3 regions of the Clostridioides sp. LIBA-2809 genome follow, and region 2 is predicted to be linked to each of the others. Evidence: riboswitches for the same ligand, from Rfam matches in the RefSeq annotation. Region 2 holds a riboswitch; each other region holds the start of a gene.

The links. A riboswitch is a leader RNA that binds a small molecule or an ion and turns the genes downstream of it on or off. The one in region 2 is predicted to bind cyclic di-GMP.
Region 1: it holds a riboswitch for cyclic di-GMP, as region 2 does, so the genes downstream of both, ACTG44_RS10405 (SH3 domain-containing protein) here and ACTG44_RS15500 (M60 family metallopeptidase) in region 2, are expected to answer to the same signal.
Region 3: it holds a riboswitch for cyclic di-GMP, as region 2 does, so the genes downstream of both, ACTG44_RS01810 (flagellar basal body protein) here and ACTG44_RS15500 (M60 family metallopeptidase) in region 2, are expected to answer to the same signal.

The regions. Positions count from the first base shown of each region.
Region 1 covers NZ_CP197004.1:2,165,894-2,174,474, reverse strand. The annotation lists gene ACTG44_RS10435 (SdpI family protein) at 1-608, shown strand, start outside; gene ACTG44_RS10430 (carboxymuconolactone decarboxylase family protein) at 871-1,203, shown strand; gene ACTG44_RS10425 (hypothetical protein) at 1,526-1,690, shown strand; gene ACTG44_RS10420 (NTF2-like N-terminal transpeptidase domain-containing protein) at 2,110-2,955, opposite strand; gene ACTG44_RS10415 (ABC transporter ATP-binding protein) at 3,058-3,819, opposite strand; gene ACTG44_RS10410 (FtsX-like permease family protein) at 3,830-6,160, opposite strand; cyclic di-GMP riboswitch class I at 6,677-6,770, shown strand; gene ACTG44_RS10405 (SH3 domain-containing protein) at 6,855-7,343, shown strand; gene ACTG44_RS10400 (hypothetical protein) at 7,694-8,092, shown strand; gene ACTG44_RS10395 (TetR/AcrR family transcriptional regulator) at 8,246-8,581, shown strand, end outside.
Region 2 covers NZ_CP197004.1:3,272,437-3,281,017, reverse strand. The annotation lists gene ACTG44_RS15505 (cell wall-binding protein Cwp9) at 402-1,805, shown strand; cyclic di-GMP riboswitch class I at 2,026-2,111, shown strand; gene ACTG44_RS15500 (M60 family metallopeptidase) at 2,233-8,160, shown strand; gene ACTG44_RS15495 (cell wall-binding repeat-containing protein) at 8,372-8,581, shown strand, end outside.
Region 3 covers NZ_CP197004.1:312,515-321,095, reverse strand. The annotation lists gene fliG (flagellar motor switch protein FliG) at 1-766, opposite strand, end outside; gene fliF (flagellar basal-body MS-ring/collar protein FliF) at 779-2,329, opposite strand; gene fliE (flagellar hook-basal body complex protein FliE) at 2,354-2,671, opposite strand; gene flgC (flagellar basal body rod protein FlgC) at 2,681-3,085, opposite strand; gene ACTG44_RS01810 (flagellar basal body protein) at 3,093-3,410, opposite strand; cyclic di-GMP riboswitch class I at 3,818-3,908, opposite strand; gene ACTG44_RS01805 (DegT/DnrJ/EryC1/StrS family aminotransferase) at 4,217-5,308, opposite strand; gene ACTG44_RS01800 (sugar 3,4-ketoisomerase) at 5,390-5,797, opposite strand; gene ACTG44_RS01795 (ornithine cyclodeaminase) at 5,887-6,831, opposite strand; gene ACTG44_RS01790 (ATP-grasp domain-containing protein) at 6,851-8,083, opposite strand; gene ACTG44_RS01785 (peptidoglycan bridge formation glycyltransferase FemA/FemB family protein) at 8,177-8,581, opposite strand, start outside.

The DNA of each region.
Region 1 (8,581 bases), 1.1 Mb from region 2:
CTACATTAATATGTTTTATACCATTTATTGTATCAATATATTTTTATAAGAGACTACCAAATGAAGTTGCAATTCATTTTGATAGTTATGGGAATCCAGATAATTATGCTCCAAAGTTTATAGCAGCTTTTGGAGTACCATTATTAATGCTATGTGTTCATTTATATACATGGTTTAGACTTGAAAATGAACCTAAAAAGGCTAATTTTTCAAATGTTATGCAAAATTTATCAAAATGGGGAGTTGCTATACTTTCAGTCATCTTACAAATAATGATGGTTTTGTATTCAACAGGAATTAGTTTGGATTTTAATTTTTATACAGGATTGATTTTGGGGATAGTAGTTATTTTATTTGGAAATTATCTTCCTAAATGTAAGAGAAATTATTCTATGGGAATAATTTCACCATGGGCTCTTAATGATGAAGAAAATTGGAATAAGACACATCGTTTAGCTGGATGGATTTGGATTATTGGTGGGATATTATTAATTATTAATGCTTTTATTAGCATTCCTCTTTATAATATCTTTGTAATTTTTGTAATTATAATACTGCCATTTATATATTCTTATTTGCTATATAGAACTTCAATTAGAAATAACTAATACAATCAATTCCTATTATAATATTTGGATAAATAGAATACATTTCAGAGCTAAAATATATAATTAAAAATTTATTAATACACTTATTTTAGCTCTGAAAAAATATTCTTTAATAAAAATAGTAGTAGGTTATTAAAAGTTTTTGATAATCTATATAAATTAGTCTATTGAATGTAAATTAAAAGGTTTGATTTAATATTGAAAGGCTAAGTATAGTGTGATACTCTTATAAGAAATCATTTATAAATATAGGAGGCAGGACATGAACACTAAAGAAATGAAGGAATATAGAGAGTTTTACAATAAAAAATTAAATGAAACAGATGAATTTTTTAGAGTATTTGGAAGTCTTGATGATAAGACTTATTCAGAAGGAGCTATAAGCAAAAAAAATAAGGAATTAATGGGATTAGCTATTTCTATTTTAAGTCGATGTGATGAATGTATTTGTTATCATATTGAGGGGTGTATCAACTCTGGGGCAAGTAAGGATGAAATTATAGAAGCAATAAAAATAGGTGTAATTGGTGGTGGGTCTATTACATATCCAAATGCAAGGTTTGCAATAAAGGTTTTAGAAGAGTTTAATATATAATTTTGATAACAATAATTTATTGATAATAGGTTGTTTGAAATTGAATTAAATTTTATTCTTTTATTAATTTTTTATAATTCTCATAAATTTTAATAAAAAACTTTTACAAACAAAGTTTTGTTTACTGTATTTTATTATCAAGTTTCCTACAAATTAAATTGTCTATTTTTATTTATAGAGTAGAATAAACTGTTTTTGTTAAGAATTTTGAAAGTAAAATCAGACTAAAAAAATAAAGGCACTAATTTGTCTAACGTTTATTGGTGAAAAATAAACATATAGAAGTTATAATAAATATATAAAAATATATGAGAGGTGTTATATGTTTGGTAAACCAAAAGAAAGTGTTAGATTTCTAGACTTTAATGATGTAGCAGAAAAGTTTGGAGAAAAAAAAGCTGTTGCAATTTTTGATGCTATAGCTGGAAAAAAATCTAAAGAACATATTATCAAAGATATAGAAAAATTAGTGAAAAATGAAGTTTAGATATTTATAAGGTATATTGAGCTTGAGGGTAGCTCTTTATACCTTCTTTTTTATTGTTTTTGGATAATATTCTAATGTTTAGATTATATATTATAGAGATAATGTAATTTAAGTGATTACATATGCATTGTGTAGAGTATTTAATAAATGTGTTTAAATCTAGACGTGTAAATTTAGTAATATCTTATTAAGAATATAATTGAAAAATTATTAAGACTTTTAATTTAAATCTCTATAACTAAGTTTTTCTAAGTTTTAACAGTTTCGTTTTTTATTTAAATAAAAAAACTTATTGTTATAGATTAATATTTATATAGCAATAAGTCTTTATAGTTTAAAATTATAATCAGTTTTATAGAAATTATGATTTTGTAGAGAATCATATATAAAAATACTTTCTATAGGTAAAAATTAAATACTTACAGTAGATTATTTTTTAGAGTATCTAGATTAAGTTTTGAATCTTCATTATCTTTATTAAAGTATAACGCTTTATTAAAGTATTGTTGAGCTTCATCAAATCTTTTATGAAACATGAGTATAACTCCTTTTAAGTTATACACATTGCTTGCATTTTTTTTATAGTCAGAATCCTTTTTATCTAGGAACTTTAAAGACTTATTAATTGAGTCTAAAGCATCGTATGTGGCATCTGGATAATCAGGAAATCCATCGAAACGCATATAATTACATGCCTGTGCATAATAAAGATTTGAGTCAGTAGAATTAATACTAATAGCTTTTTTTAGTATGACTTCAACTTCTTCAAAGATTTTTAGTCCAAAATCATCAAGTTTAAGTTGAGCAAAATCCATACTATTAATACCAAATTCTTTTTTGAAATCTTCATACAACAAGAGTTTGTATTTGTTATTTTCAACTACAAAGTATCTATTCACCTTTAAAGAATCATCTTTTTTATAAAGGAGATTTTTTATTTCAAAAGTTTCTTCTAATTTAACTACATTTTTATACTTTTTTCCGTCATAGTTATAAGTTTCTATGGTTTTTTCTTTATCTATTTTATAACTAATTATTCTTTTTGTTTTAACTAAAATATTTTGAAATTCTTCAAGATTCTCCTGACTAATTTTTTTCTTGCTATCTTTGCTTAATAAACTATATGCTGCTTCATAGTCACCAGAGTTCATTCTATCAATATATTTTTTTGCTACTTCACTAGCGCTTTCTTTTAGAGAACATCCTGCTACAGATATTACAATTGATAATGTTAAGAGTAAAGTTATGCCTTTAGTAATATTCATAATGTAATCACCTAATAATTAAATTTTATTAATTATATTTTAGCATCAAATATTGAATAAGTCATCAGCTTTAAAGTATATAAAGAAGATAGTTTAATAAAATTAAAAACCTAACTCTGATAACCAACTTATTAGTTTATTTTCTCTCTCTTTTAAATCATTACTATTAAATTTTCCTAATTTAATTTCACCAACAATCATACCATCAGACATAAATAATACTCGTTCTGTCTTTGCTGCTACTTTGACGTCATGAGTTACAAGCATAATAGTTGTTCCTAATTTATTAATAGCTATAAGAATATCCATTACTTCATTTGTTAGCTTGGAGTTAAGTGCACCTGTAGGTTCGTCTCCAAATAAAATTTTCGGGTTGTTAATTAAAGCACGACATATGGAAGCCCTTTGAAGTTGACCTCCCGAAACCTGAGTAATATCCTTATTTTTTATTTCCGAAATATTCATTTTTTCCATAAGTCTTGTCGCTCGTTCATTGATTATTTGACGACTTTCTTCTTTATTTAAGTAAGCTGAGAGAATTATGTTGTCAAATATATTTAAGTTTTTAAGTAAATTACTTTGTTGAAATATAAAGCCCATATTTTTTAATCTAAGTTTTGATAATGCTTCTTCGGACATATTAGAAATCATTTCACCTGAAAAATTGACTATACCAGATGTTAATTTATCCATTCCGCTTATGTTATGCAGTAATGTTGATTTACCAGACCCAGAAGCACCCATAATAGATATAAATTCTCCATATTGAATTGATAAATCTATTCCTTTTAAAACTTGCTGTGTATTTCCTTTAGCAATAGTATACTCTTTAATAATTTTTTTAGCTTCTACAATATTATTCATAACATACCCCTTACTCTATAATAGACATAATTTTTATTTTATTGATTGCTCTATTAATTACTATAATTGTAATTAATACTGTGAGAATTAAAGCTGATGGACAAAGTATATATACAATTAATGGATTTACTATAAATTGAAGGTTTGAGATACCAGAAAGTAGTAAACCAGATATTTTTTGTCCAAGTGTATTTGCCATAATAATTCCTAAAATAACTCCGATTATAAGTACTAATAAAGCTCTGGTAATATATTGAATACGTATATCTCTAGTAGAAAATCCTAAACTAAGCATAGTTGCTGTTTGTGGTGTATCTTTGGTAATGAGCATCTTAAAAAACATTGCTGTAATTAGTGAAGAAATTACAATAGATACGACAACAGCTAATTTTATAACAAGTCTTAACTGGTTGATAATAGAGCTTAATGTCTGACTTATATAATTATTTATATCTGTAACTTTAGCAGGGTAATAACTAATACTGTATTGTTCTAATTTATCTGCTACATTGACTCCAGGTTTTAAATTTAAATTTAGGACATGCCATAGAACATTATCTTTTTTAGATGGTAGCATAGCTTTTGCAGTCTTACCACCATATGTAATGTCTTGATATATGCCACTAACAGTAAGAGTTAACTCTTTACCTTTTGAGAAAATGGATAAATTATCTCCAATACTTTTTTCTAGTTCATTTGCATTTATAACAGATAGTGCAATTTCATTTTCTTTTGTTGGTGCAGAACCTTTTACATATGTAAGTGGGAAAGTTTTAAAGTTTCCATTTTCTATTTTCATATTTTCTACTTTGCCATTTTTATTTTTTATTTTATATGAACTTGTTGTAAAGGATTCATATTTTTCAACATCATTGTCATCGTTAATTTTTTGTAATATAGAATTAAAAAGATGTTGGGTTTGATTTGTCTGTGATAAATCAATACGAATATCACTCTTACCTGCGCCCATATAAGTGATAAATTCAGGTGATTGAATAGTATTTAGAAAATTAAGTGGTACAATCATAAGGAAAATACAAATCATGTAGACAAAACAAAGCAATCCATAGACAGTAAATTTTCTTGCTACTTCATTTAACCCTAGAAATATATTGGCATTTGTCATTTTGGTTTTGTATAGCTGTAAGCTATATCCATGTATTACAGAGTTTGTAGAATGATTATTTCTTAATGCATTAACTGCTGATATTTTTTTGAATCTTTTAAGTATAAGTTTACAAAAGAATACAATAGCTACAAATACAAGAACTGAACTTATAAATGGAATAAGAATACTAAAGATATCTTTATCTACTGTTCCCATATAAATATAAATATTTTTTGTAAAAAAAACTCCTATGAATAACGACAATATATAGCCAAGAAAACTTGCAAAAGATGAAATTAATACGTATTTTATCAAATATAGTTTTTGGATGTTACTATTTTGAATACCAATGGCTTTCATAACACCAATTTCTCTGTAGTCTTCTTCAATCGTTGTAATTAAAGTAAATCGTAAGCATAAAATAGAAATTGTAATAAGAAGAATGCTAATTAAGATGACAATAGCAATTACAATTCCGTCAGACAAAGCATTTAGTAGTTTATAAGTGGAATAAGTTATTGATGTACCTGTTTGTGGGAGCTTAGTTGATTGATATAGTGTTTCAAACTCACTAATTTTATTTATATCATTTAAGAGAAATTCAATTAGATATTCGCTTTCCCCCATAGTAGCTTTTAAAGTATCCCAATCATTATCACTGATTAAAAAACGCTTTGAAGTAACAAGAGAAGGGTTCATCTGTGCATCACGTATAAAATCTTTTATTGTAAATTCCATAAAGAAACTACCATTAATAATTTTTATTGTATCTCCAATTTTTAAATTGCATTGTTTCATATAGTATACAGGAACTCCTATTTCCCCATCTTTTATTTGCATTATTTGATTGTCCATATCTAATAGAAAGTCAAATTTATCATTTTGTTTTGTAAAGCTATTTTCTAGCACACTATTAGCCTGATTTTCTCCTTTATTTCCTAAAAAAATATTAGCTCCATTTATATTTAAAAGTTCAGTAGTTTGTTGCTTTTTTACATATGGAGTTTTAGCTGAAAACTTGTCAATTTCTTCTTGATTTAATTTCCCAGAATACATTTGAACATAATGAGGCGCATGGGATTTTTGAAACAAAGAAGTCATGGAATCAGTTAGTTCTATAATGATGCTCGTTGCACTAGATACCAGCATTGATGCAAGCAAAATAAAAATAAATAGAGCAATTGTTATCACTTTGTTTCGAGTTAAATCTTTTAATAATATTCTCTTAAGCATAAATAATCCTCATTTCTTAAAAATTTTGTATTGAATATTTTAGATTTATTTTATATTAGTCATAGATATATAAAAATTTAAACTGACCGTCGGTCTATAATGATAATATAATAATATTACTATTTTGTCAAGTTATTAAAAAAGTAAAATATAAACTTCTTATGATAAAGTGTTTATACAAAATATATCCTAAAGAAATTAGTAAGAATTTTAAAAAAGAATATAATTAATATATTTTATTTTTAGTTTTTTACTAATCAATAATTTTTAATATTAATTAAGTATATAAAAAATTATTGATTATTTTTATGTGTTAATATTTATTAAAAAAGATTTGTTAAAAGTAATAGTATCATAGATAAATTACTATTTTTTAGATGAATTATGAAGAACAATAATTAAATTAATAAATATAAAGGTATTTTTTGCTTATTATTAATTAAAAATTTAATTTATATTTAATTAATATAAAATTTGAGGTAATATTATTTTTAAATTGTTCAAATTATGTTATTATTCAGATATAGGCAATATTAGATAAATCTAATGACGCAAAGCTATAGGGACTAAAATCTTTATGTAATAAAGGTCATGTCAGCCAGTTGCCAAAAAGATAATGATTCTTTTTGTTAAAAGTATTTGTTGAAAGTATATATTTTTAATAACTTAATATTTGGCAAGAGGAGGGCTTAAGATGATATCTGAATTAATGTTAAAAAATTTTGGCGAATCTAGCATCAATTTTAAGACTAAAATTAAATTAAATTTAAGAGAAAGACCAGACATAAATAGTATGAAGTTGAAAAGTATACCAGAAGGTAAAATTGTCAAGCTAAAATGTGTTGATGGAATATGGGCAGAAGTTGAAAGTAATTATGACAAAGGATGGTTACTTTATAAATATTTAGAAAAATTAAGCAATGTTAAAAACAATAGTAACAACATGGTAAAAGATAGAAAAAAGAATTATGTAGGAAATATAAGAACAAATGGTCTAAGTTTAGAACTTAGAAATGATAGAACATTAGACTCTAGAATTATAACTACAATTCCTGATGGTTTTAAAGTTGAAGTATGTTATAGTGTTGGGAAATGGGCAAGAGTGAATATTGATAAAAGTGGAAAAAGATATTGTGGATATGTATATAACCAGTATATAGAAGAATGTTTAAGTTTATCATAATTGGATACTAGTAAGCTTTAAATACACTAATAAATCTCAGAAAAAGAATCCTAATCATAGGATTCTTTTTCTTTTGTAAAAATCATTATTATAATACTAAACAGAATAAATTAATTAAGCTATCTTAATTATAAATGGAAAATTTAGTTGAAAGTAGATTTAATTTGTATTTTGTGTACTAAGTATCATAATTTACTATTAATTTAAAGAATTTTAACAAAAGAGAAACTTTATAGAATAAAAATAATATTAAAGATAAGAAAACATATAAGAAATTTGAAAAATTTTGTAATTTTTACTTTAATATATATTATAATAAACTAGATATAAGTTTTTATGAGGGGGAAAATATGAAAAAAAAGAAAAAGTTGATTGGAGTAATTATATCTTTTTTACTTATAATCAGCATTATAAATCCATTACAAGTTGAGGCAGACGTTATTACTGATTCTAGTGTATACATTTTTTCAACACAAGAGAATTATCAATCTAATAATACTAGGTTTAAAACTATTAAATCTAAAAGTAGACACAAACGTAGCAAATCTAGTAAAAGTAGAGTGAAATTAAAAAAAAGAACTACAAGAACTAAAACTTATGGACATGGAATTCTAAATAGACACAAAAGTCGAGGTATAAGAAGATATAATATTTTATCAAAATTGATACTGTCAATAATAGTTATGTTTGTTGTTATAGTTTTAGTTATATTAATATTTATTAAAAGAAAGAAGAAGAAATTTTATTAAATACAACAATGAAAATTATATAGTTGTTTTATGTGATTTTATTATTAATTAGATGGTAATTTAAAGAACAACGTTTTGTTAATTATTGATGTTTATTTAATAGCATGATATAATTTGAACGGAATAATATGCTGTTTAAAAGGAGATACAAAAATGGCACGAAAACGAATATTAAATGGTGGTAAACGAGATGAACTTATTGATAATGCACTTAAGTTGTTTTTAGAGTATGGATATGAGAACACCTCTATAAGAATGATTTTAGATAGTGTTGGTGGAGAAGTTGGCATGTTTTATCACTATTTTAAATCAAAGGATGAAATATTTAATGAAGTAATAAAGTTGTTTTTAGCACAATATGAACAAAGCTTTTCTGATATTTTATATGATGATTGTGTAGCAAATAACCTAAAAATTGATGCAGTATTCGAGTTATTACAAAAAAGTATTTCAAAATATAAAATATTCAAATCAGGTAAATTTCATTGG
Region 2 (8,581 bases):
AACAATTAAAATAGAAATAATGAAAAGATGGTATCTTAAAATAAGTTAGGATACCATCTTTTTATTGTTTTTGATTATTATATCTTGTAGTCACTGTATTCTAAGATATCCATTTAAAAAACTTTGAACATAAGAAAGTTTATAGAAAATAAATACTTATTAAATTATATTGTTTTGAGTGTATAACTTAATAAAACTTTTGAGACTATCACTTAATTAAAGAAAATAAGTTATAATGTTTTGAATTTATGAATAATAAAAACTTTAATTATATTGTTTGAGTTAGATGGATAACTATGGTATCATATATAAAATATGGTAACAAAATTGTAACTTTTTATTAAGTTTAAGTAAAATCAATATAACAAAATTATAAAAACTAATATTGGGGGTAAAAAAATATGAAGAATAGTAGAAAGATATTTGCTATAGGACTTACACTATTTTTAGTAATGGTAAATACTCCTAGAGTAAATGCGCTCACATCAGTTGAACAAATAAAAGGAACTGACAGATATGAGACAGCAGCAAAAATAGCAGACAAACAAAACTACAATACAGCAATACTAATCAATTCGGATAATAGCTTGTCAGATGGCTTGAGTGCAAGTGGTTTAGCAGGAGCATTAAACGCGCCTATTTTAATGACAAAACAAAATCAAATCCCAAATACTACTATGGAAAGATTAAACAAAGCAAATACTATATATATAATAGGTTCAGAATCGACAATAAGTAAAAATGTTGAAAATCAGTTACTATCTAAAAAGAAGGTTGTACAAAGAATATTTGGTGAGAATAGATTTGATACAAGCATAAAAATAGCTGAAAAAATCAAAGAAATCAAACCAATAGATAAAGTAATTATAGCTAATGGAATTACAGGAGAAGCAGATGCAATAAGTGCATCACCAGTAGCAGCAAGAGATGGAGTACCTATAATACTTACAGATGGAGGCAGTGTAGGATTTGATACAACAGGATTAAAGAGTTATGCACTTGGTTCTAGTGAGATAATAAGTGATGAACTGGTTAAGAGTACAAATTCTGTTAGATTAGGTGGAACAGATAGATTTGATACCAATAAGAGAGTTATACAAGAGTTCTATAAAGACAGTAAAGAATTTTATTTAAGTAAGGGTATGCAACTAACTGATGCATTGGCAGCTTCTACAATAGCAAAAAATGCGCCTGTGGTTTTAGTTGAAAATGGTAGCAATAAGAGTATTTTAAGTGGTGCAGATAAATTGACTGTACTAGGAGGAATAAATCAAAATGTCATCAAGCAATGTATAAATCAAGCTTCGCCAAACCAACAAGGATTGTACTATAATCCAAATGATAAAGTATTTAAGGATAGGATAAAGGGAAAAATATATGCTCTTACAAAACAATACAGAAAAGAAAATGGAGTAAGAGAGTTATCTGTAGCAAGTAGATTAGAAGGTCTAGCAAATGACTGGTCTAATTTAATGGCAAATAAAAAGACTTTATCTCACACTATAAATGGTAAAAATTCGTATTCTACTTTTTTGAAGTATCTAGATTGGAGTGAGATTAAACCTGGATACATTTCTGTTCAAGGGGAAAATATAATTAAGTATAAAATCCCAGATAAGCCTGTATATACGAATAGAGATGCAGATGATATAGGAAACTTTATTTTTAATGAGTGGAAGACAAATCCTGAGGAAGGTACAAATATGTTACATAAGGGATATGAAATAATGGGATTTGGATTAACTATGACAGGAGATAAGACTATATATGCAACACATGAGTTTTATGGAAGATATAAAGAATAGGTGTTTATAGAGATTTAAATACTTTGATAATAATATATAGATAAGCGCTGGAAATATGTAATAAGATAATAATTAGAAAATAACATATAAGTAATGTATTTATAATGATAAAGAATATTTATATTAACATAATAATATAAATATTCTTTTTTTGTATTTTAACATAAAAAAATTGTATTAAAAAGTTTAAATATAGTATAAAATGGGTATAAAAGCATTGAAAATTAAATGGCAAAATTAGGGAAATCTAATGACGCAAAACTATAGGGATTAAAGCTTATAAAGCCATATCAGCCAGTTGCTAAAAAGAGCAAGTTCTTTTTATTTATAATAAAGATTCTCTTTGAGTGTCTTTTTTTATTGTCTGAAACTATAGCATTTAAATTCATGGAAAATTAAAGATTTATTGAGGGAGGATTGTTATTTCATGAAAAAGGCAATATCTTGTGTACTAGCAGTGTCCATGTGTAGTGCACCATTGAATGTTTTTGCAGAGCCTATATTAGAGGGAAAACTAAGGGCAGTTGAAAAATCAGTTACAGAAAAGCTAAAGGGGAATCTAGAAGTGGATTTAAATTTTTCACTTCCAATCAAAAATAATGAATCAGAAAGTATAACTGATATACAACTACAATTAAAAGATGGTAGTAATAATAGTGGGATAATAAAACTTGGAGGTAAAAATTCAGGAAGTATAAATATAGGAACAGATACTATAGAATATACTATCAAAAAATTATCTGCAAATAGAAGTGAAATAAAAGAAAAAGATGAAAATATATCATATTATAATATTATGTTCAGCAATTTACCTGTTGGAAAATACAAGGTAGAAGTATCTGGAAGTGGATTTAAGAATAAAGAAGTTAAAGATATTGATATATCAAGTTATTCTCAAAGGGTTTTATTAAGTAATAGAGCAAGTGTAGATAGTAAAAATAAACCTTTAAACTATGAACTATTCTTAATGGGTGATGTAAATGGAGACGGAAAAGTAGATAAAAATGATTATAATGAAGTTTTAGAAAATATAGATTCAAATAAAAAAGAATATGATTTAAATAGAGATGGAAAGGTAGATATTGCTGACCTAGACTATGTACATAAAAATCTAGGACAAAATGAAAATGCAAATAGTCTAGAAAGTATAGTACCTACCAATCCTATAGTAGATACAAGTAAGGTAACATTAGAAGAAAATAGTGATACAAATATTCAAGGTACTATAGAAGATTTGTTTAGTGGAGAAAACAATGGAGTTACAATATCTCCAGCAAATAAAGATGATAAAATATCAGAAGAAAAACCGGCAGTGATGGATATAGCTTTATCAGAAGCACTTGATATGGAAGTCATAAATATTAAAGCTCCTGAAGGGAGTGCTCCAGCAAAAGGAATAGTTGAGGTTACGGATAAAGATGGTAATGTTCAACAGATTCCTTATGAAAACAAAGAGTATGTGAAAACTTTAAAAGAAGAACAACAAGAAGAAGTAAATAATAAAGAAGAAAATACAGAGCAATCTGATAATAACTCAGATAATACTCAAGAAGAAAACAATGATAAAGAAGAATCAGATTCTAATACAAATGAACAAGAAAACAATGATAAAGAGAGTAATGATAAAGAAAGCTCATCAACTGATAAATCTGATTTAGACAAAGATACACCAAAAGAAGATAATAATATTAGTAAAGATGATAACTCTACGACATCTACATATAGTAGGTCAGCTTTAGAAACATATGCAGAAGTTCAAAATAGCGATATAGTTATAAATCTTGGTAAACAAGTAGCAGTGAAAAAGATAACTATAAAAATAACAGCTACAACAGCTAATGATAGAAATCTTGCAGAAATATCTAAAGTTGAGTTTTTAAATAATGTTTATGAAGAAATACCAAAGCCAGAAATGAATATACCAAAAATTAATAAAATAGCAACTAGTACTGCTGTTGGAAATGAAAAGGTATCTTTTTATTGGAACAATGAAGTAAATGTATCTGCATATGAACTTATATTAGATACAATTGATAGTAAAGGTAAAGTATTATCAACTAAAAAACTACAAACTAGTAAAAATACTATAGAAGTTAGAGATATAGAAGCATATGGATTATATAGAGTTAGCATACAATCTTTAAATGGAGATTGGTCTAGTGGATACAAAGATGCAACATCAGAGAATTTAGATGGAGTACCAGAAAATGTAGACTCAAACTATAAGCCAATACAATTTAGCCCAGATAGTATATTAGAGTTTCAAGTTGTTCCAGATACAAGACCAGAGCCACCAGAAGGCATAAGTATTAAAGGAAGATTTAAAGCTCTTGATGTAAGTTGGAAAAATCATAAACAAGCTAAAGATTTTGATTTATATTACAGAGAAAAAGGTTCTAATGGCTCTTGGATAAAATACAATGATAAGCTTATTCGTGGAACAAGTTCAAAAATAGAAGGGCTTAAGGATAATACAACATATGAAGTTAGAATGACAGCTACTAACCACTTAGGTACTAGTGGAATGTCTAAGATATATCTAGGTACAACTGAAAGTGTAGATGCACCAACAACACCTAACTATAGACTGATTAACACTACTAAGTCTGATGCTGGATATGGAATACCAACTAATCATATAGTAGATGTAACTTATCCAGCTGGATATGATAAAAGTGAATATAGTGATAAAAATCCATTTGATAAATTTAATATAGTAGATGGAGATTTTACAACACATTGGACTTTCCCAGAATATAATGCTGCTGAGGGAACAAATAGAGGTCCAATCATAACTTTTGATAAAGCTTATACTATGGATACTTTTATGGCTACACCTAGATTTGATATTTCTGATAAGACAATAAATGACTTTGAGATACGCTATTGGGATGAAAATGGTCAATTACATAATTTAGGCGATGTACCTTTTGAAACAAAGACAGACCCTGTAAATAATAATAAATACGTAATGGTTAGATTAAAAGAACCAATAAATGCGACTAAGATACAAGTTAGTGTCTGTTCATCTTATTCATATAAATCTAATATATCAGAGCTTAAATTCTATGAGTATGACAGTATAGAAAAAGAGGTAAGAGACTTATTTACAGACGATTTACAAGTTGAATTAAAAGAAGGTATAACTCAAGAAAAAATAACAGAACTAAAAGATAGACTTAATACTCCAGATACAGCAAGTGGAGAATATCATCCATATAAAACAGTTATAGAAAGAGAATTAAAATTAGCTCAAGACTTATATAATGATAGAGCAACACTTACTGATGTGACTACTGTTAATCAAGATATAAATGTATCAGGAAAATATAAAGATAAGAGTGGAAACTATACTGTTAAGTCGAATAACTTAGGTATGGGAAATGACTGGCAGGCATTAGGTGTAGCTGCTAGAGCTGGAGATGAAATTACGATATATGTTGGAAGTAAAAGTGGTAAGACTCCTAAGTTAATATATACTCAATATTATGGAGAGTCTGGAGCATATAAGAGTGGAGAAATAAATCTTAGCACTGGTAAAAATGTAATTCAGCTGAGTAAGATTCATAGCTTAGATGCAGAACGTGGAGGAAGCTTATATATAAGATACCCTTATGATACTCCAAGTGGTGGAGATGTAAAGGTACGTGTAGCAGGAGCTACTAAGATACCACACCTTAACTTAAATGGAATGATAAACGACAATAGCCCTGAGGGTGTTTCTAAATCTAAAGAAAAAATAAAAACTTATATAGAAGAATTAGCTAAATATAAGGATGAGATAAAAGGAGAACCATACTATCCAGGAACCAATATTGGTAATTCATATGGATATTCAGAAACAACAGGTGTATTAAATACTACTGACATTGAAAGTGACAAAGTGACATTAAATGTTCCAGCAACTGCTGTATATCAAGGAATATCAAAAGGAAATTCTGATTTAAATACACAAGTAGATAGACTATATAATAGTATGCTTGCATGGGAACAAATTATGGATTTAATATACTCTGAAAGAGGAGTATTTAAGACACAAGATTTAGATGGTAATGGAACTATAGATGATAATGAGTTTAATATAACTAAAAATGATATGGCTCCAAAATCTCGTATGAACATAAAATATCAAAGAATGTTTATTGGAGCATTTATGTATGCTTCTGGTCTACATGTAGGAGTGGAATACGGTTCTGTTCCAGGGCTTATGAATGGAGTACCTTTCCAAATAGATGCTAATGGAAAAGCTAGTGGAGGAAGTTTATTTGGATGGGGAATAGGTCATGAGATAGGGCATGTTACAGATATAGGTAAGATGACGTATAGTGAGACTAGTAACAATGTACTTGCATTACTTGCTCAGACATTTGATGATAACACACATTCAAGACTTGAAGGTTCTATAATGGATAAGATATATGAACATGTTACTTCAAATAGTCTGGGGATACCAAGTAACGTATTTGAAAGACTTGGAATGTTATGGCAATTACATTTAGCATATGATGATGATTTTACTGGTTCAATGTTAAAGAATAATTCAGATGCTGATTTAGGTAATGATTCATTCTATGCTAAAATTTCTAGAAAATACAGAGCACTTTCAAGTGATGACCCAATAAATAACTTGCCAAAAGACCAAATGCTAGTTGCTATGGCATCAAGTGTTGTTGAAAAAGATTTAAGAGACTACTTTAAGGCATGGGGAGTAGAGATTACACCAGAACTAAACAGTATAATGGATGGGAAGAAGTTAGAAAAAGAGACTAGAAAGATACAGTATGTAAATGATGAGGCTAGAAGAAAGATTTTAAATGAAAACATATCTAACATGGCAGAAGATACTAAGGTAAGTGCTAGTTTTGCTGATGGATTGCAAAGTGGCTCTTTAGTTAAATCTAATAAGATATCTATAGATTTAGATGTTGATAAAGATAAAGATAAAATATTAGGATATGAAATAATAAGAAGTGATGGAAACTATTTAGATGGAGAAAATGGAACTCAAGTAAAATATAGAACAGTAGGTTTTGTAGATGCAAAAGGAAATAGTAAAGCTCAATTTACTGACAATATATCTCCTCTTAATAACAGAGCATTTACATATAAAGTAGTTGCATATGACTATCACTTAAATCCAACAGCAGAGTTTGAAGTTGGTACTGTAAAGTTATCAGATGAAGGAAAAATTAATAAGTCAGCATGGTCATTTATAACAAACACTGTTTCTGATGGTGATGTTAGAACTGAAAATGACTCACATGGACCACTACAAAATCCTGAAATTGATAATATAAAGGATAATGATGCAAGCACTACTTATAAAGGAAAGAGAATTAGTAAAGCTGAATGGAACAAAGACCCACAAAAAGACCCAGATATAAATGTAGAAGAAAATCCATATATAATAGTAGATATGAAAGAGACATTACCTATAGTTGGATTGAAGTATACAAAACCAAAGACAGAAGCTAGAAAGTTCTCACTAAAAGGACTATTTAACCTTAGAAAGGATACTAGCACAACATACAGTCCATTGACTAATTACAAGATACAAGTAAGTAATGATAAAAAAACTTGGGAAGATGTAAGCCAAGGAACTTTTGAATACGGACAAGACTTAGTTGGTGGAGGAAAAGACCAAGATAATGAAGCTAGAGTTACATTTAACAAAGATGGTAATCTTTGGACATATCAAGCTAGATATGTAAAATTAATATCTAACAATAAGTCTAATATAGAAGTTGCAGAGCTTGATGTAATAGGGCCTCCAGGTGATAATATAGAGATTAGAACAGTGAATAGTGCAGACCAAACTCGTACTAATGGAATTGGAAAGTTAGCAGAGGATTATATTTATCAAAGCGATGATACTAATACAAGTGAAGATGAAACAGCTAAGATTCCAGCAGGTTCAATAGTAATTACAGGGGAATATAGTGGAAATCCAGCATTTAACTTACCATTACTTATAGATAAAAATAATAAAACTATCTCTGGAGAAGCTCTTTTATTTGCAGAGGTCCCAAAAAATGGACAATTAGGTGAGATAAGTAAAGGCACATGGGTTTATTATATGCCAAAAGAAGACTTCAACACTTTAAGTGATAAGGTTAAGGCAGAATTGTATAGATACAATGACCTTCAAGGAGATACTCCAGTAGGTCAAAGATTTGTAAGTGATACAATGTATGTACCTGTGGAAGCTAAAACTTATGATGAGTTAAAGACTATAAGTCTTACTGATAATAATAGTAAAGTCAGAAAGGCTACAAGAAGTACTGTCGATGTAAGTAATAAGAAGGTAATTACTGTAAATAATAAAGTAAAGAGCAATATTGTCAGAGATAAATAGTATGTGAAAGTCTGAAAAGACTAAGATATCAGTGTGATATTGGGCATTTTGTGTGAGTAGTAGCTAAAAAAGTTTTAAAAAAGCAATTTGTCAAAAATAAAGTATGTATAATGTAACTATAAATTTAGGGTAATTTATAAATTAAATATAAGAAGCTAGATGGATAAAGGATTTTATTCATCTAGCTGATGATAGATAAGGACGGGTGTTAATGAGTAAAGGAAAATCTTTTATAAGAACTATTGCAGTTTCGAGTATGGCAGTAGCTATAACTGGAAGTGCGACATGTGCATATTCTGCTCCGGTGTTGCAAGGAACAAAGACATATGAAAAGGTGAATACGATAGATATTTCTGTGGAATCAGTAGAGAATATAGTGTATTCGTTTCAAGCTAGTATAAAGGTGCAAGGTGAGGTTGAA
Region 3 (8,581 bases), 1.3 Mb from region 2:
ATTTAATTTGGGCAGCTAAAGCTGGGTCTTTTTCTTCAACAGTACTCAAAATATTCTTTTCTGTTTTTCTATCAGAATTAAGCAATATTTGAACTAAGGTAGCTATTCCGCCATAATCTTTAAAATCATCACCACTTATTGAATGTAATTTATCTTCTAATGAATTTTCAATTACTTTTATAACTTCTGGAGATATTGTACCCATTGAACTTATTCTCATAGCTACCTCATTTTGTAAATTAAGATCTAAATGCGCTAAAACTTCTGCACCATTTTGTGGTTCCATATGTGCAAGTAAAATAGCTATGGTCTGTGCACTTTCATTCCTAAGTATTTCTAATATCTTCTTTGCATCTAGATTTATAATATGTTTAAAAGGCTTTGTACTTGTATCCATTGATATGCCTTCAAGTAATTTATTTGCTTTAACATTTCCCAAAGCATTACTTAGTAATTCTCTTGCATATTCTAGTCCACCTTCTATAACATAATCTTTTGCTTTATTTATTTCTACAAACTCTTTTAATATTTCTCTTCTTTCTTTTGAAGCTATCGAAGAAATATTTGCAATTTCCAAACCTATTTTTTGAACTTGTTTATCTGGAAGGCTTTTTATTATATCACTAGACACAGTTGGTCCTAATGTCATTAAAAGTACAGCAGCTTTTTTTAAACCTTCGCCTTCTATTTTTTCATTTTGCTCTTTTTCATTTTCACTTATATCACTTAAGTCAAATGCACTAACATTTGTAATTTCTGTGGACACATTCTATCCCCCTTACTCATTTAACCAAGTCTTTATTATTTCTGTTACTTGGTCTGGTTTTTCTTCTGCATACATTTTAACAGCTTCCTCTAATGTCAATTCTGGATCATCCCCTAATAGAGGATTATCTTTTTTATCAACAGTACCAGAATTAGCACTATAAACTTCATCCTCATAATCCATATCTTCTTGTTCACTTCTCTTCTTATATATTAAATATCCAATGGCACCTACTGCAACAACTACCACTACTCCAATAACTGCCTTCATTATATTAGCTTTGAAGCCTTCTTTTTTAATCTCTTCCAGTTCTTGTTTAGCCTCGGCTTTTCCTTTAGGGTCAAAGACCATTGAAACAACACTAAGAGTATCTCCCCTCGCTCCATCCATACCTATAGCATTATTAACAATATCTTCTACATCAGCTTGAACACCTTTAGCTATTTTTCCATCTATAGCAACAGAAGCTGTCAATCTTTTAAGTTCTCCTGGTGCAACTATCGTATGAGTTTCAATCTTACCTGTCTCATATTCAAAGCTCTCATCCAGACTATCTTCTGTGTTAGTGCCATTTTTATTTCCTTGATTATTCATATTAGCATCTACACCTTGGACATTATTTGTCGCAGATTTAGATGAATTTTTTGACCTTGTTTCTTTTATTGCAACTTTATCAGGGTCAATCTTTATTTCAGTTTTTTCAGCTGTATCAAAACTTAAATCAGCATTTACTGTAGCTTTTACTTTGCCTGTCCCAAATATTGGTTCTAACATTTCCAAAATAGACTTTTCTAATTGTTTATTCAATGCTTGTTCAGATGCCTTATTTTTATCAACACTAATACCACCATTTATTGGTTGATTATTTTCATCAACTTCTTCATCGTCTAAGATACCTTCTGATAATAAATTCATCTTATTATCAATAACTTGAACATTTTTTTCTGGTATATTTGTAACACTTCCTGATACAAGTGCCATAACAGATTTTATTTGATTTTTTTCTAAGGTTGTTCCTGGTTTTAACATTAAGTAAACTGCTGCACTTCCTGGAACTGCCTCTTTCTCAAACACTGATGATTCTCCAAATGTTATATGTACTCTAGTATCTTCCACTTGTGGAAAACTCTTGATTGTTTTTTCTATTTCACCTTGTATGATTCTTTGCTTCTTAATTTGAAACTCTTCATCAGTAAGCCCTATAGATGAACTATCATCCATTAGTGCAAATCCTTTAGAACCACCTGTAAGACTTGGAGCTAACTCCAGTCTCAATTTATCAACTTCTGTTCTAGGCACATAAATTGTGCTTCCTTTTACCTTAGTATCTATCTTTCTAGACTCTAATTCTGCTGATATATCTGCAGCATCTTGAACATCTAGTTCTGAAAATAAGACTGCATACTTATTTTTACTTGCAGATATTGCTGTAAATACTAGCGCTAAACATATAGCAACAATCCCTATACCTAATGCTATCTTGGTCCCTTTTTTTAAAGAACCTATTTTTGTCCTAGCTTTAGCAACTTGCTCCTTAATCTTATTTTTAAAACTGGTTATCATTGATTATTACTCCTGTTCAAAAGGCTAAATTTGTACTTTATTCATTTCTTGATATGCATCATGAATCTTGTTTCTAACTTCTATTAGATATTGCATAGATAGTTGTGCTTCTTGACCTTTTAACATAACTTCATGCATAGAAACATCTTCGCCTTTTATAAATTTTTCTTTCATATTATCTGCTGTCACTTGTTGAAAATTGACTTTGTCTATAGTATCTATTATTACATCTTCAAAATTCTTTTTTTCTTCTTTATTATTAAGATTTAATGGTTTTATTTCTCCAACTAAATTATCTAACTTTGCACCTTGCATTAAATTGTTAATTTGTGTAATTGGCATAATTTATCCCTACTTTCCTATTTCCAAAGCTTTAGATATCATAGACTTCTGAGCATTCAGTGTATCTATGTTGGAATCATATGCTCGTGAAGCTGTTATTAAATCTGTCATTTCAACTAATATATTTACATTTGGATATTCTACATATCCATTTGGCTTTGCATCTGGATGAGCTGGGTCATATACTTCTTTAAGAGGTGATTTGTCATCTTCAACAGATGTGACTTTTACTCCTAACATACCTAATTTATTATCATAGTTTTCTTCAAATGAAACAACTTTTCTCCTATATGCTTCTCCATTTGGACCTCTTGTAGCATTTATATTAGCTACATTTGATGATATGATATCCATTTTCAAACTTTCTGCTGTTAATCCACTAGCAGAGATTTCCATTCCACTGAACACACTCATCTTCTAGTTACCTCCCACCTATTATTGATTTAGTCATTGCGATTTTGCCATTTGCAAAACCTATTAAAGCATTATATTGCAGTGTTGTCATTGCTTGCTTTACTTTCTCTTCTTCTATATCTACATTATTGCCATCTACTCTTAACCCTTTGGAATTGTCTATTTTTTCTTCTATTTTTGGCATGGCCTCATTTAATGTTTCTTCAAAAGTTACATAATGTTTTTTGTAACCTTCAGTATTTATATTTGCTATATTATTTGCTATTGTTTGACTTCTTAGATTAGTTGCATCTAATCCCATTTTTATAATGTCATATGTATTCATACTCACCCCTCCTCAAAATATATTTATTTGATATATTTAATGATTAAAAAAATGAAGTTGCTATATTACAAAAAATGACTTCTTTGTTCATTTAAATCTATTGCAATTCTATTACATTAATATAATAACGAATTATTTTAGTAAGAAATCTAATTTGAATTCAATTAAATCCAATAAAAATAAAAAAAAATTTTAATATGTATTTAATTTTCCCCTCATAAAGTTGCCTTTTTTTGTAAAATAGCAACTTTTTTAGATAAATTTCCTTTATTTTATATTATAATTGGTAAAATATGTTATTATGTGTATTTTCTACTATAATAAAGCAATTTTTCCACAATAAAATGACCGCCAAAAAAGCAGTCACTTCGACTAATCCTAAGTATACAAATATACTTAGGACTCTTTTTGGCAACTGGCTAGCATAGTTCGCATATACAAACCTTAGCCCCTATAGCTTTGCGTCACTAAATTTCTTTAGTTTTGCCTATTTAGTTTTAATTTAAGTATACAATAAATAACAAATTTTTTAAATATCTTTTTTATGTATACTTGAATATTTTATTTTCAAAAATTAATTATTATTAATTATACAGATTATAAATACTATATTCTCCCATATTATAATAAATTTGACTAAAATATTTTCATTTCGTAAAAATATAAGACAAACTATTCCTTTATTCTATATTTTTCTATATATTTCAATTTTATTTATATAATATATAAATGTCTAAAAATATTAATTAATGAATTTTAACTAAATTATATATGAAAAATTTATTTATGATATTATTACAATTTATTTAATATTCATTTATGCTTTTAATTACATAACTAACTTCTTCATCCTTCATACCAACAAATAAAGGTATACTAACAACTTTATTTGAATAATTCTCAGCTATATTAAAAGATCCCTTTTTATATCCCAAATAAGCATATGCTTCAGATAAATGAGGAGGTATCGGATAATGTATTATAGACTCTATACCATTTTTCTTTAAGTATTTCATAAATGCATCTCGTTTTTCAACTTGTAATACAAATAAGTGCCATACATGTGTGCAGTTTTTTTCTATTTTGGGAAGTATAACTTTTGGATTGCTAATTTCATTAAGATATCTATCTACAATTTTTGACTTTTCATTTTCAATTTCATTAAGATATTTAAGTTTTACTCTTAACAGACCTGCTTGAATTTCATCTAATCTTGAATTATATCCAACAAATTTATTATGGTATCTCTTTTCTGAACCATAATTTCTAAGTACTTTCACTTTATCAGCTATTTCTTTATTATCAGTTACTATAGCACCTGCATCTCCAAATGCTCCCAAGTTTTTGCTTGGATAGAAACTAAAACAACCTACATCCCCAAATGTACCTGTTATTTTTCCATCATATTTAGCTCCATGGGATTGGGCACAATCTTCAATTAAATACAAATTATATTTCTTACATAATTCTTGTATCTCTTTCATTTTACTTGCCTGACCATATAAATGTACTACTAATATAGCTTTGGTTTTACTAGTTATTTTTTTTTCTATCTTAGATGAATCTATATTATAATATTCATTTGGTTCTACAAATACTGGTTTTGCCCCATTTATACTTATTCCCATGACACTAGCTATATATGTATTTGATTGCACTATTACTTCATCACCTTCGCTTATTCCTAATGCTCTAAAAGCAATTATCAGTGCATCTAAACCACTGGCTAAACCAACACAATATTTGCTACCTACATAGCTAGCAAATTCTTCTTCAAAATACTTTACTTCATTTCCAAGGATGTAATATCCACTTTCCATTACATCCTTAATCTTCTTCTCATATTCTTCTTTATGAACCTTAAATTGCTCTAATAAATTATTAAATTTAACTAACATAAAGTTACACCCTTACCTATCTATTATCTATATAGTTATGCTGAATTTGTTTAATCAAGATAATATTTATATGCATAATAACTAGATAATATTTATATATTTTAAAAATTCTTCATAATTTCTAATATAATCATCCTCATCATAGTATTCAGAGGCTATTGAAATTAAGACTGTTTTATCATCAAAATCAAACATTTCATGCCATACCCCAGGCCCTATATATAGTCCCACATCATTTTTATTTATAGCAATGATTGTGTCTCTTATTCCATCATAGCATCTTATCTTAACACTTCCATTTAGGCAAACTAATACTTGCTCTAAAGTTTTATGAGCATGAAATCCTCTCTTTATACTATGTGGTACATCATATATGTAATACACTCTCTTTATATCAAAAGGTATGACTTTATTTGACTCTAATGCAACTAAACTTCCTACATTCTCATTTCCAATAGATTCAAACTTAATCAAATTATACTTGTCCATAAATATACCTATCCTATTTCTAATAAATTTCTAACAAGATATCACTTTATACTTTAATTTACAATAGATTCTTGTCAATAAAAAATATGCTACATCCAATATTTTTCTTTTGGTTCTTTTAAGTCTATTTCCTCACAATTCAGAGTTTCACATAGTTCATAGATTTTACTTGCAAATAATATATCATGTATTGATAAACCTATATTGTAGGATACTATTCTTTCATCGTCATTTTCTCTTCCTTTTGCTTGTTTGCTTAGAACATCCTGAAATTCGCAGGAATACTTGTATTTATCTATATTTTCTAGATGTCTCAAATGATCATAATCATCTAAATATATTTTATCAAATAAATAATCTACATTTCCGAATCCCATAACATGTACAGGTAATAGTAAAGCACCTTTTTTAAACCATTCAAATTTTGTAAGATATTCATCTGTGTATGTAACAGTCGAAATCACTACATCTGAATCTACAATAAGCTCTTTATGTGTATCACATATCTTAAAATTAAACTGCTCATTATCCTTATATTTTTGTATAAACGACTCTGCCTGGTCTTTATATCTAAGCAACTTTATATTTATATTTCTGTTTTTAAGAGTATATAAAAGCATATTCATTATAGAAAACGCAGTTACACCTAACCCCATAATAGCAATAGTATTAAAGTCTTTTTTAGCAAAAGTATCAATTGCTAGAGCAGCCACTGCAGCAGTTCTAAAGGCTGTAATATAATTACCATCTAAAATAGCCTTTAGTTTAGCATTCTTCATATCATATAGAAATATATCTGAATTTAAACTTGGATTTCTTCCTGGCAATCTTGTAACCATTTTTATTCCACCAATCATATGATTATGATTTAAGGATGGCATTACATTGTAAAATATATGTCCTTGTTCTACCATACTTATTTTTGGTGGTAATTGACAATCCTTTTTTGTTAAAAATGATTCTTTTATCCACTCATATCCTTGCTTCTGAGAGATATTTAATGACATAATTTGCTCGTGAGTTATTAACTTCATATCTACCATGCTCCCTTATTTAAAAATTTTCTATCATATTCTCATTGTTCTCATCAAGTATTTCTATCATTTCATGAATATATTTCTTCTTCTTATTTGCATCAAATATATTATTTGCTATTCCATAAATCCTTCCACAATCTTGTCTCTCATCTTCATATAACTCTATAGTATCTCCCTCTTTTACAAGCAACAAAATTTGAGTTACATAATCTAAATTTTCTATTTTATCTATGTTATTTATCTTCTTTATTGTCCCAGGTCTTATGTATATTGGTAATGCATATACACATTTTGATAAATTCATATTGTACTTTTTTATTTTATCAAAATCAATATGATTATTCACACTAAAATTTGCAAATAGCCTTCCTATATCTAAATCTGTTATCTGTGAGATTGCCAAATAATCACATCCCCCAGGTAATCTTGGCATAACTTCAGATACCTTTATTCCATCTACGCCAACTAACATCTGAACATAAAGAGGTCCATTCTTTATATTAAAAACCTCAGTTATCTTTTGATATATTGATTTTATTTCTTCTTCATACTGGAAACAATACTTTGATGGATACAGTAATCTATCTGGTTTTCCAGCTCTCCCTTCATGTATATTTACAAGTTCTCTATCTCCAATATAAAATACATGTGATTCTCCATTATAAACCCAAGCTAGACCTTGGATTTCATCACTTTCATAGAATTCTTCAATTATTACTTGTCCATTTTGTGAAGTTTCCTTAGAAAACTTGAATTTTTCTATTAATTCATCTATATCTGCTGTAAAATAGACTCCTCTTGAACCATAGCCATCAGCTGGCTTTACTACAAGTGGAAATTTTAATCCTTGTATTTTTTCTATCTCCTTTAAGCTTTCAATTACACAATAATTAGTTGTCGGTATATTATTTTCTTTAAAATATGCCTTCATAACTGATTTATTAGTTACAGACTCAAGTTGATTGCAACAAATTACACATGGCAAATTTAATTCATTTGCAATATAAGAATATGGTTCCATCAAAGAATCTGTAAATCCAGTCAAAACTCCATCAATCTTTTTATCTATAGCTATATTTTTTATTTTATTAAAATCAAATACATCAACATCTATGGATTCGTCACATATTTTTTTAGCAGGTGTATTAATTCTATTATCACAAACAATTGTGTATATTCCTTCTTTTTTAGCTGACATAACAATATTCTCAAAGTACTTAATTGAGCCTAAAATCATTAATCTTTTCATATACAAACCTTCTTTATAAGTTAATTATTTTTATATAAAAACTAAAATACTACAGATTTACTGCAATCAAGAAATTTTATAAAATATGATTTATTACTTATTTATATTTTTATAATATGTTCTATTGCAAACACCACTTGAGCCAAAGCCTTCTTTAAATATTGCCAAACCTTCATCTAAGTATTTTCCTTTATTTAATGTACTAATTCCAAATGACAAATATTTGAAATTCCTATCTGAGGCATTTTTAATCAGATTATAGTTTAAAAATATCATTGGATAATATTTATTATATGCTGAATCTGATGCTAGATATTGAGTATGATAAACCTTATCTTGAAAATTAAATACCATACTACCACAAATCATAATATCATCAATATATACTGCATAAAATTCTACAATATCTTTTAATCTATTATTTTTGAAGTCCAAGAGTTCTTCTATTGAATGTATCAATTTGGCACTTTTTCTATCTAAACAATTAGATAATAATTC